2 regions of the Enemella evansiae genome follow, and region 2 is predicted to be linked to the other one. Evidence: predicted binding sites of a transcription regulator. Region 2 holds the regulator's gene; the other holds the start of a gene.
What was found. The regulator HrcA, encoded in region 2, represses chaperone genes, less so after heat shock. The targets are predictions, from matches to a motif close to TTGGCACTCGNNNNNNNCGAGTGCCAA.
Positions count from the first base shown of each region.

Region 1: the regulator HrcA is predicted to act here: its motif matches at 3,110-3,136, upstream of C8D81_RS19505 (FmdB family zinc ribbon protein).

Region 1 covers NZ_SNXA01000014.1:113,398-118,384, forward strand. The annotation lists gene C8D81_RS19485 (UTP--glucose-1-phosphate uridylyltransferase) at 1-890, shown strand, start outside; gene C8D81_RS19490 (hypothetical protein) at 887-1,222, shown strand; gene C8D81_RS19495 (large conductance mechanosensitive channel protein MscL) at 1,335-1,694, opposite strand; gene C8D81_RS19500 (SAF domain-containing protein) at 1,794-2,465, opposite strand; gene C8D81_RS19505 (FmdB family zinc ribbon protein) at 2,769-3,098, opposite strand; gene C8D81_RS19510 (penicillin acylase family protein) at 3,263-4,987, shown strand, end outside.
Region 2 covers NZ_SNXA01000008.1:69,615-74,601, reverse strand. The annotation lists gene tgt (tRNA guanosine(34) transglycosylase Tgt) at 1-270, opposite strand, end outside; gene C8D81_RS00935 (16S rRNA (uracil(1498)-N(3))-methyltransferase) at 376-1,107, opposite strand; gene dnaJ (molecular chaperone DnaJ) at 1,109-2,278, opposite strand; gene hrcA (heat-inducible transcriptional repressor HrcA) at 2,294-3,307, opposite strand; gene C8D81_RS00920 (MBL fold metallo-hydrolase) at 3,392-4,228, shown strand; gene C8D81_RS00915 (hypothetical protein) at 4,230-4,856, opposite strand; gene C8D81_RS00910 (inositol monophosphatase family protein) at 4,835-4,987, opposite strand, start outside.

The DNA of each region.
Region 1 (4,987 bases), on a different contig from region 2:
ACGACCTGACCCCGGTGTCCTGGCCGGCCGACGAGTCGCTCGAGTGGTGCCCGCCGGGGCACGGGGACATCTATCCGGCGCTGCTCGGCTCCGGGATCCTGGATCGCCTGCTGGAGCAGGGATTCCGCTATGCGTCGGTATCCAACTCCGACAACCTGGGCGCGGCCCCGGACCCGGTGCTGGCCGGCTGGTTCGCCGCCAGCGGTGCACCGTACGCCGCCGAGCTGTGCCGGCGGACCGTGAACGACCGCAAGGGTGGGCATCTCGCGGTCCGCCGCAGCGATGGTCGGTTGATCCTGCGGGACACGGCCCAGACCGCCGATGACGAGATGCACTTCTTCACCGACGAGCACCGGCATCCGTTCTTCCACACCAACAATCTGTGGTGGGACCTGCAGCGACTGAGGGAGGTGCTCGTCGAGCGCCGCGGGGTGCTCGGCCTGCCGCTGATCCGCAACACCAAGACCGTCGACCCGGCCGATTCCGATTCCCCGGAGGTCTTCCAGGTGGAGACCGCGATGGGGGCGGCGATCGAGGTCTTCGAGGGGGCGACCGCGATCGTGGTGGACCGCAGCCGGTTCCTGCCGGTGAAGACCACCAATGAGCTGCTGCTGCTGCGCTCGGACTGCTACCGGGTGCGGACCGACGGCACCCTCGAGGCGACCACCGACAGCACGCCGGCGGTGAGCCTGGATTCGGCGTACTACAAGAAGATCGGCGACTTCGACGCCCGGTTCGCCGACGGTGCCCCCTCGCTGCGTGAGGCCACCTCGCTGCAGGTGCAGGGCGACTTCTCCTTCGGTGCCGATGTGGTGGTCCGGGGAAAGGTCGAGCTCGACGGCGGTGCCGAACAGCAGCGCATCGAACCCGGGACCGTGCTCGGCGGATGAGCACCGGTTGGCACCGCGTGCTCGGCTTCGCGCTCACCGGTGAGGAACTCGACCTGCCGGATCACGACACCCCGCAGCCGGAGGTGCTGCTGGCGGAGCTGGCCGGGTTGGGCTGGTCCGGTGACCGGCTCCGGGAGGCCGCGCGGCGCAATCATCAACCGACACAGCAGATGCGGGCGGGTCTGGGTGCCGCCCAGTACGCCGCGGCGATGGCCGAGGTGCGCCGGCTGCTCGGTGCCACCGGTGCGGTGTCCCGGGTGAGTTCCGGGCGTACCGGGCTGGACGCAGCCGATCGCCGCCTGCTCGCCGACCGGCCACCGCACTGGGGCTGATCGGAGCACTGGGACTGATCGGAGAAATCTCGTGTGGGCAGAGAAAAACCCCGTCACCGCACCGTGACGGGGTTTTCTGCTGCTCTGGGTCGGGGGTGGTCGAGGGTGAGGATCAGCGACCGGCGAGCAGGTCGCGGATCTCGGCCAGCAGCTCGGTCTCGGTGGCGGTCTTCTCGTCGGTGATCCCGCGCATCTTCTTGTACTGCTCGTAAGGCTTCACGACAGCGAGGTAGAGAACCAGAGCGGTGACGACGAAGCTGAACAGGGTGCTCAGGAAGTCACCGATCTTGAGGCCCCACACGACGGCGGAGCTGAAGGCCTGGCTGGGGTCGAAACCGAGGATGCGAGCAACGAGATCCATCAGCAGGGCGGCGAAGCTCTTCACCACGGCGGCGAAGGCAGTGCCCATGATGAAGGCAACGGCAAGCTCGATGAGGTTGCCCTTCATGATGAAGTCTTTGAAGCCCTTCATACTTCTTCTCCAATCAGTTCGTAGGCCCACCTTGGGCCGGAACGGCTCGCAATCTATCAGCCGGTAACCGGCGTCCCGGCTTTTCCACGCGTGTCGCGCTCAGCGCAACACGATCGAGAGCCGGCCCGAATTCTGGGCCAGACTCGGCGCCGCATCGGCCTGGACCTCGAGCAGCAGCAGCGCACCCCGACTGTCCTCGGTGGCGAACGGGCCGGCACCGGTTCCCGTGCCCGGAAGGGCCGCGACCCGGGCACCGCGGGCCACCACCCGGGCGGTGCCCTGGTCGATCGGAGTGGCCAGCACGTCGACGGCATCACCGACCCGGAGCAGGGTGGCCACCCCCGGATCGGTGAGCCGGACCGGTGCCAGCACCTGGTCGTCGGCACCGCGGCCGGCCCGCGGGCTGACCACCGAGAGCTCCGAGAGCGGCGTGCCCCCGGAGACCGGCGCGGTCAGCACCCGCCCGATCAGCGCGGCCGGGTCGGTGCTGCGTTCGGCGGGTGCGAGGCGGGTCGGATAGCTGACGACCTTGAGATCGGCTGCGCTCAGTGGGGCGCCGCCGCTCAACGGTTTCGCGGCGACCACCACGGGTACGCCGGGGTCGGGAGCGGGACGGGCGGCGAGCAGGGTGCAGAGCACCGCGGCCACCGCACAGACCACGGCCAGGGCGCGGCGGTGCCAGAGCAACCAGCGGCCGAAGCTCGCCAGGGGCGTACGCCGCGGCGGGCGCGTGCGGCGCGGGCGGAAGACGGAACCGGACTCAGCAGGCATGCCCCACCATGGGTGGCGCGTGCCGGAATCGTGCACCGCTGTCCACAGGCACCGACCGCCCCGAGAAGTTGTCCACAGGCCCCACGCTCATCGAGTGGGCCGCCATCCGCAGCGGGGCGGACCACCACGGTCGGTTACGGGAACACCCCGCGGACGCACCCTCTCGCCTGGCTCAGCCCGCCGAAATCTGCGGCTCGATTGCCGATCGGTGCCCAGATCGGTCGATTCTGCGATCGAGCCGCAGATTTCGCAGGCAGCACCGGTGGGGCGGGTCCAGCGCACCGTGGCCGGTGGCGTCCGGTATCAGGCGGAGGTGGCGGCCTTGCTGGAGCTGGACTTCGAGTCGCTGGAAGAACTGCCGGAGCTGCCCGAGCCCGAGTCGGCCTTGCTGGGCGAATCGGACTTCTTCTCCCCGGAGGAGGACCCGCCCGACGAACTCTTCGCGCCGGCGTCCTTGCGGGAGTCGGTGCGATAGAAACCGGAACCCTTGAAGTGCACGCCGACGGCGTTGTAGACCTTCCGCAGCTGCCCACCGTCACAGTTGGGGCACTCGGTCAGGGCATCGTCGGTGAACTTCTGCTGGACCTCGAGGTCGGACCCGCAGTCCTTGCAGCGGTACTGATACGTGGGCATCGTGTCTCCTTCTGGCACTCAAGCATAGCGACTGCTAATGCGGAGGTGTGAATTTCGCCATTCCGACAGCCGGTCGGCTGTCTCGGGCCCACCTCGCTCGTTAGGCTCGGGTGGGTCTCGGCCGGACCCGGCCACCGCGCACCGACCCCGCCCGAAGGATTGACTTGCGACATCTGCCGCGCTGGTTGTTCAACCTGCTGATCACCGTTGCGCTGGTGCTGGCGGCGCTGGCGAGCCTGGCGGTGGTCACGATCCGGGAATCCTTCCCGCAGACCGAGGGCAGCACGACGGTGACCCCCTTGGCCAACCCGGTCACCGTGCTCCGCGACGCCCGCGGCGTACCCCAGATCTATGCCGACACCCCCGAGGACCTGTTCGCGGCGCAGGGCTGGGTGTCCGCCCAGGACCGGTTCTTCGAGATGGACTTCCGCCGCCGCGTCACCGCGGGCCGGCTCGCCGAGTGGTTCGGCCCCTCCCAGGTCGCGACCGACAGCTATGTCCGCACCCTGGGTTGGCGCCGGGTGGCCGAGCAGGAGTTCGCGATGCTCAGCTCCAGCAGCCGGCGCTATCTGGAGTCGTACGCCGCCGGGGTGAACGCCTATCTCACCTCGCGACAGCCCAGCGACCTCGGGGTCGAGTACACCATCCTCGGCCTGCAGGGCCGTGGCGCCCGGCCCGAACCGTGGTCCGGGGTGGATTCGCTGGCCTGGTTGAAGGCGATGGCCTGGCAGTTGGACGGCAACCGCACCTCCGAGATCGAGAACGCGGTGATGCGGCAGGTGGTCGGCCCGCAGCGGGCCGCCGAACTGCGCCCGCCCTTCGACCCGCAGGTGTTCGAACCGATCGTCGGTCGGGGAGCGCCGGTGGCGGGGGAGTTCGACCCGAACGCCCGCCAGGGGCAGCAGCGCACCGCTCCGGAACTTCCCGCGGCCGCGGTACCGCAGTTGCGGGCGATCGCCGAACTGGACGGCAAGCTGCCGGCGATGGTCGCGGACCGGGACAGCGGTGGTCTGGGCTCCAACTCCTGGGTGGTCTCCGGGGAGCGCACCGCCTCCGGCAAACCCATGCTGGCCAATGATCCGCACCTGGCCACCTCGATCCCGTCGGTCTTCACCCAGGTCGGGCTGCACTGCCGCAATGTCAGCGAGGGCTGCCCGTTCGACGTCACCGGATATTCCTTCTCCGGCATGCCCGGGGTGATGATCGGCCACAACGCCGACATCGCCTGGGGGATGACCACCCCCTACGTCGACACCCAGGATCTCTACCTGGAACAGGTGCGCGGCGGCAAGGTACGCCGCGGCGAGGACTGGGTCGAGCTGGAGACCCGCACCGAGACGATCGACGTCGCCGGGGAGGAACCACGCACGATCACGGTACGCACCGGATCGCATGGCCCATTGCTCTCCGATGTGGATGCGCAACTGCGGGGTGTGCCGGCGCCCGAGACCCCCGACGGGGTGGAGAGCGCGGTCGCGCTGAGCTGGACCGCGCTCACCCCGAGCACCTCCCTGGATGCGGTGTTCGGGGTCAACGAGGCACGCAACTTCGCCGAGTTCCGGCAGGCCGCAGAACGCCTCAAGGCGCCCTCGCAGAACCTGATCTACGCCGACACCCAGGGCAACATCGGCTATCAGCTGCCCGGTGACCTGCCGCGCCGCGGGGCCGGTGACGGCACCGTCCCGATGCCCGGCTGGGATCCGGCCTACGACTGGCAGGGCCGGGTGCCGTTCGCCGAACTGCCGTACGCCTACAACCCGCCCCGGAACTACATCGTCGCCGCCAACCAGCAGATCATCGCCAACTATCCGGGGGTGCTCGGATCGGACTATTCGATGGGCTGGCGCAGTCAGCAGATCGGTGAGCGGATCAACGCCCTGCAACGGCCG
Region 2 (4,987 bases):
GGTCGGCCCGGGCCAGTTCATGAACGCCCCCACCCCGCCGGCCTCGTCGACGATGTCGGCACCGGGCTGCAGATAGAGGTGGTAGGCGTTGGCGAGCACGGCCTGCGCACCGAGGTCACGCATCGCCTCCGGCAGCACCGCCTTCACGGTCGCCTGGGTGCCGACGGCGATGAAGGCGGGGGTCTGGATCTCACCGTGCGGGGTGTGGATGATCCCGGTACGCCCCTGCCGATCGGGCAGGCGGTCACGGACCTCGAAGGAGAACGGCACCCCAGGAGGATAGTCGCCCGCGCTCATCCGGTGGGCCATCCAACGTTCATCGAGTAGCGGCTCCGGCTCCGCGGAGCGGAGCCGGAGCCGCGTGTCGAGATGAACTCACCCCGGCAGTCCCAGGTACCCGGCGGCCACCACACCGGCGGTGGAGGTGCGCAGCACCCCGTCGCTGATCGACACCGGCCGGGCCCCGGCGGCGGTCAGGGCGTCGAGCTCCTCGGGACTGATCCCACCCTCCGGGCCGACCACCAGCAGGATCTCACCGGCAGCCGGGATCTGCTGCTGGGCAAGGGATTCGGTCGCGTTCTCGTGCAGCACCAGGGCCAGGTCGGCGGTCTGCACGCGGGTGGTGAGCTGTCTGGTGCTGAGCGGGCCGGCGACGGCGGGTACGCGGAGCCGGCGGCTCTGCTTGGTGGCCTCGCGCGCGGTGCTGGCCCACTTGCGCAACGACTTGGCACCGCGCTCCCCGGTCCACTTCACGATCGAGCGGGACGCCTGCCAGGCAAGGATTTCGGCGACCCCCACCTCGGTCATCATCTCCACCGCGAGCTCGCCGCGATCCCCCTTGGCCAACGCCTGCGCCACGGTGAGCCGGCGCGCGGGCGGCGGTACGGCCAGCAGCTCGCGCACGGTCACGTCGAGACCCTGCTTGTCCGCGGCGGTCACCTCACCGATCAACCCGCGACCGGACCCGTCGGCGAGCAGGATCTCCTCCCCGGCGGTGATCCGCTTGACCACCGCCGCATGCCGCCCCTCGCCACCACCGAGGCGTACGCCGCTGCCCGGGGTGGGCAGCGGGTCGGCCAGGTCGGTCAGGAAGAGCGGTCGGGTCACCTCAGCGCAGCGCTTCCCAGAAGCGCTCGAAGCGGCCCTTCTCGCGCTTGTGCACCTGGGCCTCGACCTTGGTCTCCTCCCGGAGCTCGGCAAGGTTCCGCAACAGCTCGCGCTGCTGCTCGGTCAGCTTGGTCGGGGTCTGCACCAGCAGGGTGACACCCAGGTCGCCGCGGCCCCGGCCACGCAGCTGCGGGATGCCGCGGCCGTCGATGGTGAGCCGGGTCCCGGACTGGGTACCGGCCGGCACCTTGAGGCGTACCGTCGCCTCCTGCGGATCGGCGTCGGGCTGGTCGGCCTCCAGGGTCTGGATGTCCAGCTCGGTGCCGAGCGCGGCGGCGGTCATCGGGATCTTGGCGACCATCTCCAGGTCGTCGCCGTTGCGCTTGAACAGCGGATGGTCGGCGACGATCAGCTCGACGTAGAGGTCGCCGGCGGGCCCGCCGCCGGGGCCGACCTCACCCTGGGAGGCCAGATGGATCCGGTTGCCGGAATCGACGCCGGCCGGGATCTTCACGGTGATCTCGCGGGGTGCGCGGATCCGCCCCTCGCCGTCGCATTCGCCGCAGGGGTTGGGAATCACGGTGCCGTAGCCACGGCAGGTCGGGCAGGGCTGACTGGTCCGGATGTCGCCGAGGAAGGATCGCTGGATCTGGGTGACATCGCCGCGGCCGTGGCAGGTGCGGCACTGTTCGGGCTTGGAGCCCTCGGCCGCGCCGGCGCCCTGGCAGACCGGGCAGAGCACGGCGGTCTCCATCGAGATCGCCCGCGAGACGCCGAAGGCCGCCTCGTGCAGTTCCAGCTCGAGCTGGATCAGCGCGTCCTGGCCGCGGCGTACCCGCGACCGCGGGCCGCGGGAGGCCTGCTGGCCGAACATCGCATCGACCAGATTGGTGAAGTCGAAGCCGGCACCACCGAAATCGCCGAACCCACCGGCGCCGCCGAAGCCCGCACTCGCCCGCCCCGACGGATCGCCACCGCGGTCGTAGATGCTGCGCTTGCGCTCGTCGGCGAGCACGTCGTAGGCCTCCTGCACCTGCCGGAACTTCTCCGCCGCGCCGTCCTCGCTGGTGACGTCGGGGTGATAGCGCATCGCCATCCGGCGATAGGCCTTCTTGATCTGGTCGGTGGAGGCGTCGCGGGCGACGCCGAGGACCTCGTAGTAGTCAGTCATCGTTGGAATTTCTTGTCATCCTTCGCTGAGGAATCGACCGACGTAGCGCGCCACGGCACGCACCGTCGCCATCGTTGAGGGGTAGTCCATCCGGGTCGGACCGACGATGCCCATGGAGGCCCAGACATCGTCATGGCTGCCGTATGCCGAGGCCACCAGTGAGGTGGTCTGCAGCGGGGCGTAGTCGTTCTCACGGCCGATGCGTACGGTCACATCATCGGCGCTGACACTCTCATCCAGCAGTTTCAACAGCACCACCTGTTCCTCGAGCGCCTCCAGCACCGGCTGCACGGTGCTGTTGAAGTCGCCCAGCCGGGTCAGGTTGGGCACCCCACCGACCATTACCCGGGTCGCGGTGCCCGAGCCGAGGATCTCCAGCACCGCGGCGATGGCGACCTGGGTGGTCGCCTGGTCCTCGGGTCCGACCGCGCTGCTCAACCGGCTCAGTTCGTTGGCGGCCTCGGCCTGGGCACGACCGAGCACGGCCTCGTTGAGCCGGGTCTTGAGCACCGACAGCTGCTCCTCGGTGTGTCCGGGCAGCTCGACGGTGCGCTGCTCCACCCGACCGGCGGAGTTGATCACGATCAGCAGCACCCGATCGGGGGTCAGCGAGACCACCTCGACATGCCGCAGCGTGGTCGCCGACAGCACCGGGTACTGCACGATGGCGACCTGCTGGGTGATCTGGGCGAGCAGGCGTACCGTGCGGGCGACGATCTCGTCCACATCGGCCGCCCCGGAGAGGAAGGTCTGGATGGCGCGCCGCTCGGCCGCCGACAGCGGCTTGAGCCCGGCCAGTCGGTCGACGAAGAGCCGGTAGCCCTTGTCGGTCGGGATCCGGCCCGCACTGGTGTGCGGCTGCGCGATGTAGCCCTCGTCCTCCAGCGCCGCCATGTCGTTGCGCACCGTCGCCGGCGACACCCCGAGGTCGTAGCGGTCCACCAGCGCCTTGGAACCCACCGGTTCACGGCTGGACACGTAGTCGGTGACGATGGCCCGCAACACCTGCAGCTTGCGTTCGTCGAGCATCATCCACCTCCTGCGTCCCTGTTGGCCCGATCGCCGAACACCGGAGTTTGGCACTCATCCGGCGCGAGTGCCAGTCTAGCTCGTATGAACCACAGTGAGGGCGAGTGGCAGCCGGTGGCGAATGGCGTCTGGCGACTGGTCGCCGAGCCCGATGCGGTGACGATCGGCCTGATCGCCGGGGAGACCGGCGCGGTGCTGGTGGACACCGGTTCGACCCCAGCCCAGGGCCGGGCGCTGGCCGCGAAGGTCGCCGAGGTGACCGACAAGCCGCTGGTCGGGGTGGTGATCACCCATGCCGATCGGGATCACTGGTTCGGACTGGCCGGCATCGAGGGTGTGACCGCCTATGGGCACGAGTCGCTGGCCGAGCGGGTCTCCGATGCCGAGACCCTGGTCGAGGCCGAGTCGCTCGGAGTGGCGGTCGATGAGCTGCGGGTGCCGGAGCGGTTGTTCTCGGTGGCCGCGGCGATCGACCTCGGCGGGGTGGTCGTCGAGCTGCTGCATCTCGGCGCGGCGCACACCGAGGGCGATGTGCTGGTGAACGTGCCGTCGGCCGGGGTGCTGTTCACCGGCGATCTGGTCGAGGAACCGGCACCCTGGTTCGGTCCGCGGTCCTCCCCGCGCGGTTGGCCGGAGGTGCTGAACATGGTGCTCGGCATGGTTCGTCCGGACACGGTGATCGTGCCCGGTCACGGCGCGGTGGTCGATCTGGACTTCCTGGTGCGCCAGCTGGCCGCGCTGGCGTCCCTGCCGCCCGAGGCGGAGCGGTTGGTGCGGTCGGGCGTACGCCTGGAGCGGGCCGAGGCGGAGGGCGAGTGGCCCTTCGACTGGGCCCGCGTCGAGGCCGGGGTGCGCACCGCGTACGCCGAACTGGCCGCCGACGGCGTACGCACCCGCCTCCCGCTGGCCGGCGATCACTGACCTAGCCCCCACCCCCGCGCACGATCGTCGTCGTCACCCGGGTCAGACACGGCTCGACCGGAGTGGAGCTGAAACCGAACCGCGGCGCCGGATCGACCGGTGCCAACTCCCCCAGTGGCCGGCCCCGCCAACTACCGGCCAACTCGATCACCCGATGCTGGTCATGCGCGCCGTAGTACTCGCGCCGCCCGCCGCCGGCGCTGCCCCTGGTGCGTACACCGGGAAAGATCCGCCGGGCGATCGGGTCGGCGATCGTGGCAAATCCACGGCTCCGCTCGATCGCGTCGGGCACGGCGTGCAACAGCCTGCCCGCCGCGGTGCGACCGCCGAGCCGCAACCGGCAGGCCAGGTCGCCGGCCGTCAGCCGCCACCGATCGGCGGCCACCGACAACTCCACCGGTACGACGACCACCTCGTCGAACCGATAGGTATCCGACACGTAGTCGGCCACCTCGTTGGTCGGTGCGAGCAGCAGCCGCCGGTCCTCGGGCGTCGCCACCATCACATCGGTGAAGGAGCCCAGCGGGGACGATGCCCAGTCACCGATCACCAGACGCAGCCCGCTGGTACTGCCGGCGCCGAGGATCCGGCCGGTGAAGCGGTCGATCACCGGGCGCCGGCGACCCATTCGGCGCCGACCTGCCAGGCGGGCTCGTCGACGCCGACCACCAGTGGACCGCCCTCGGTCTGTCCCTGGTAGTCCTGGCCGTTGATCAGCCGGGCGACGCCGCCGAGTTCGCGGACGAGAAGGGCGCCGGG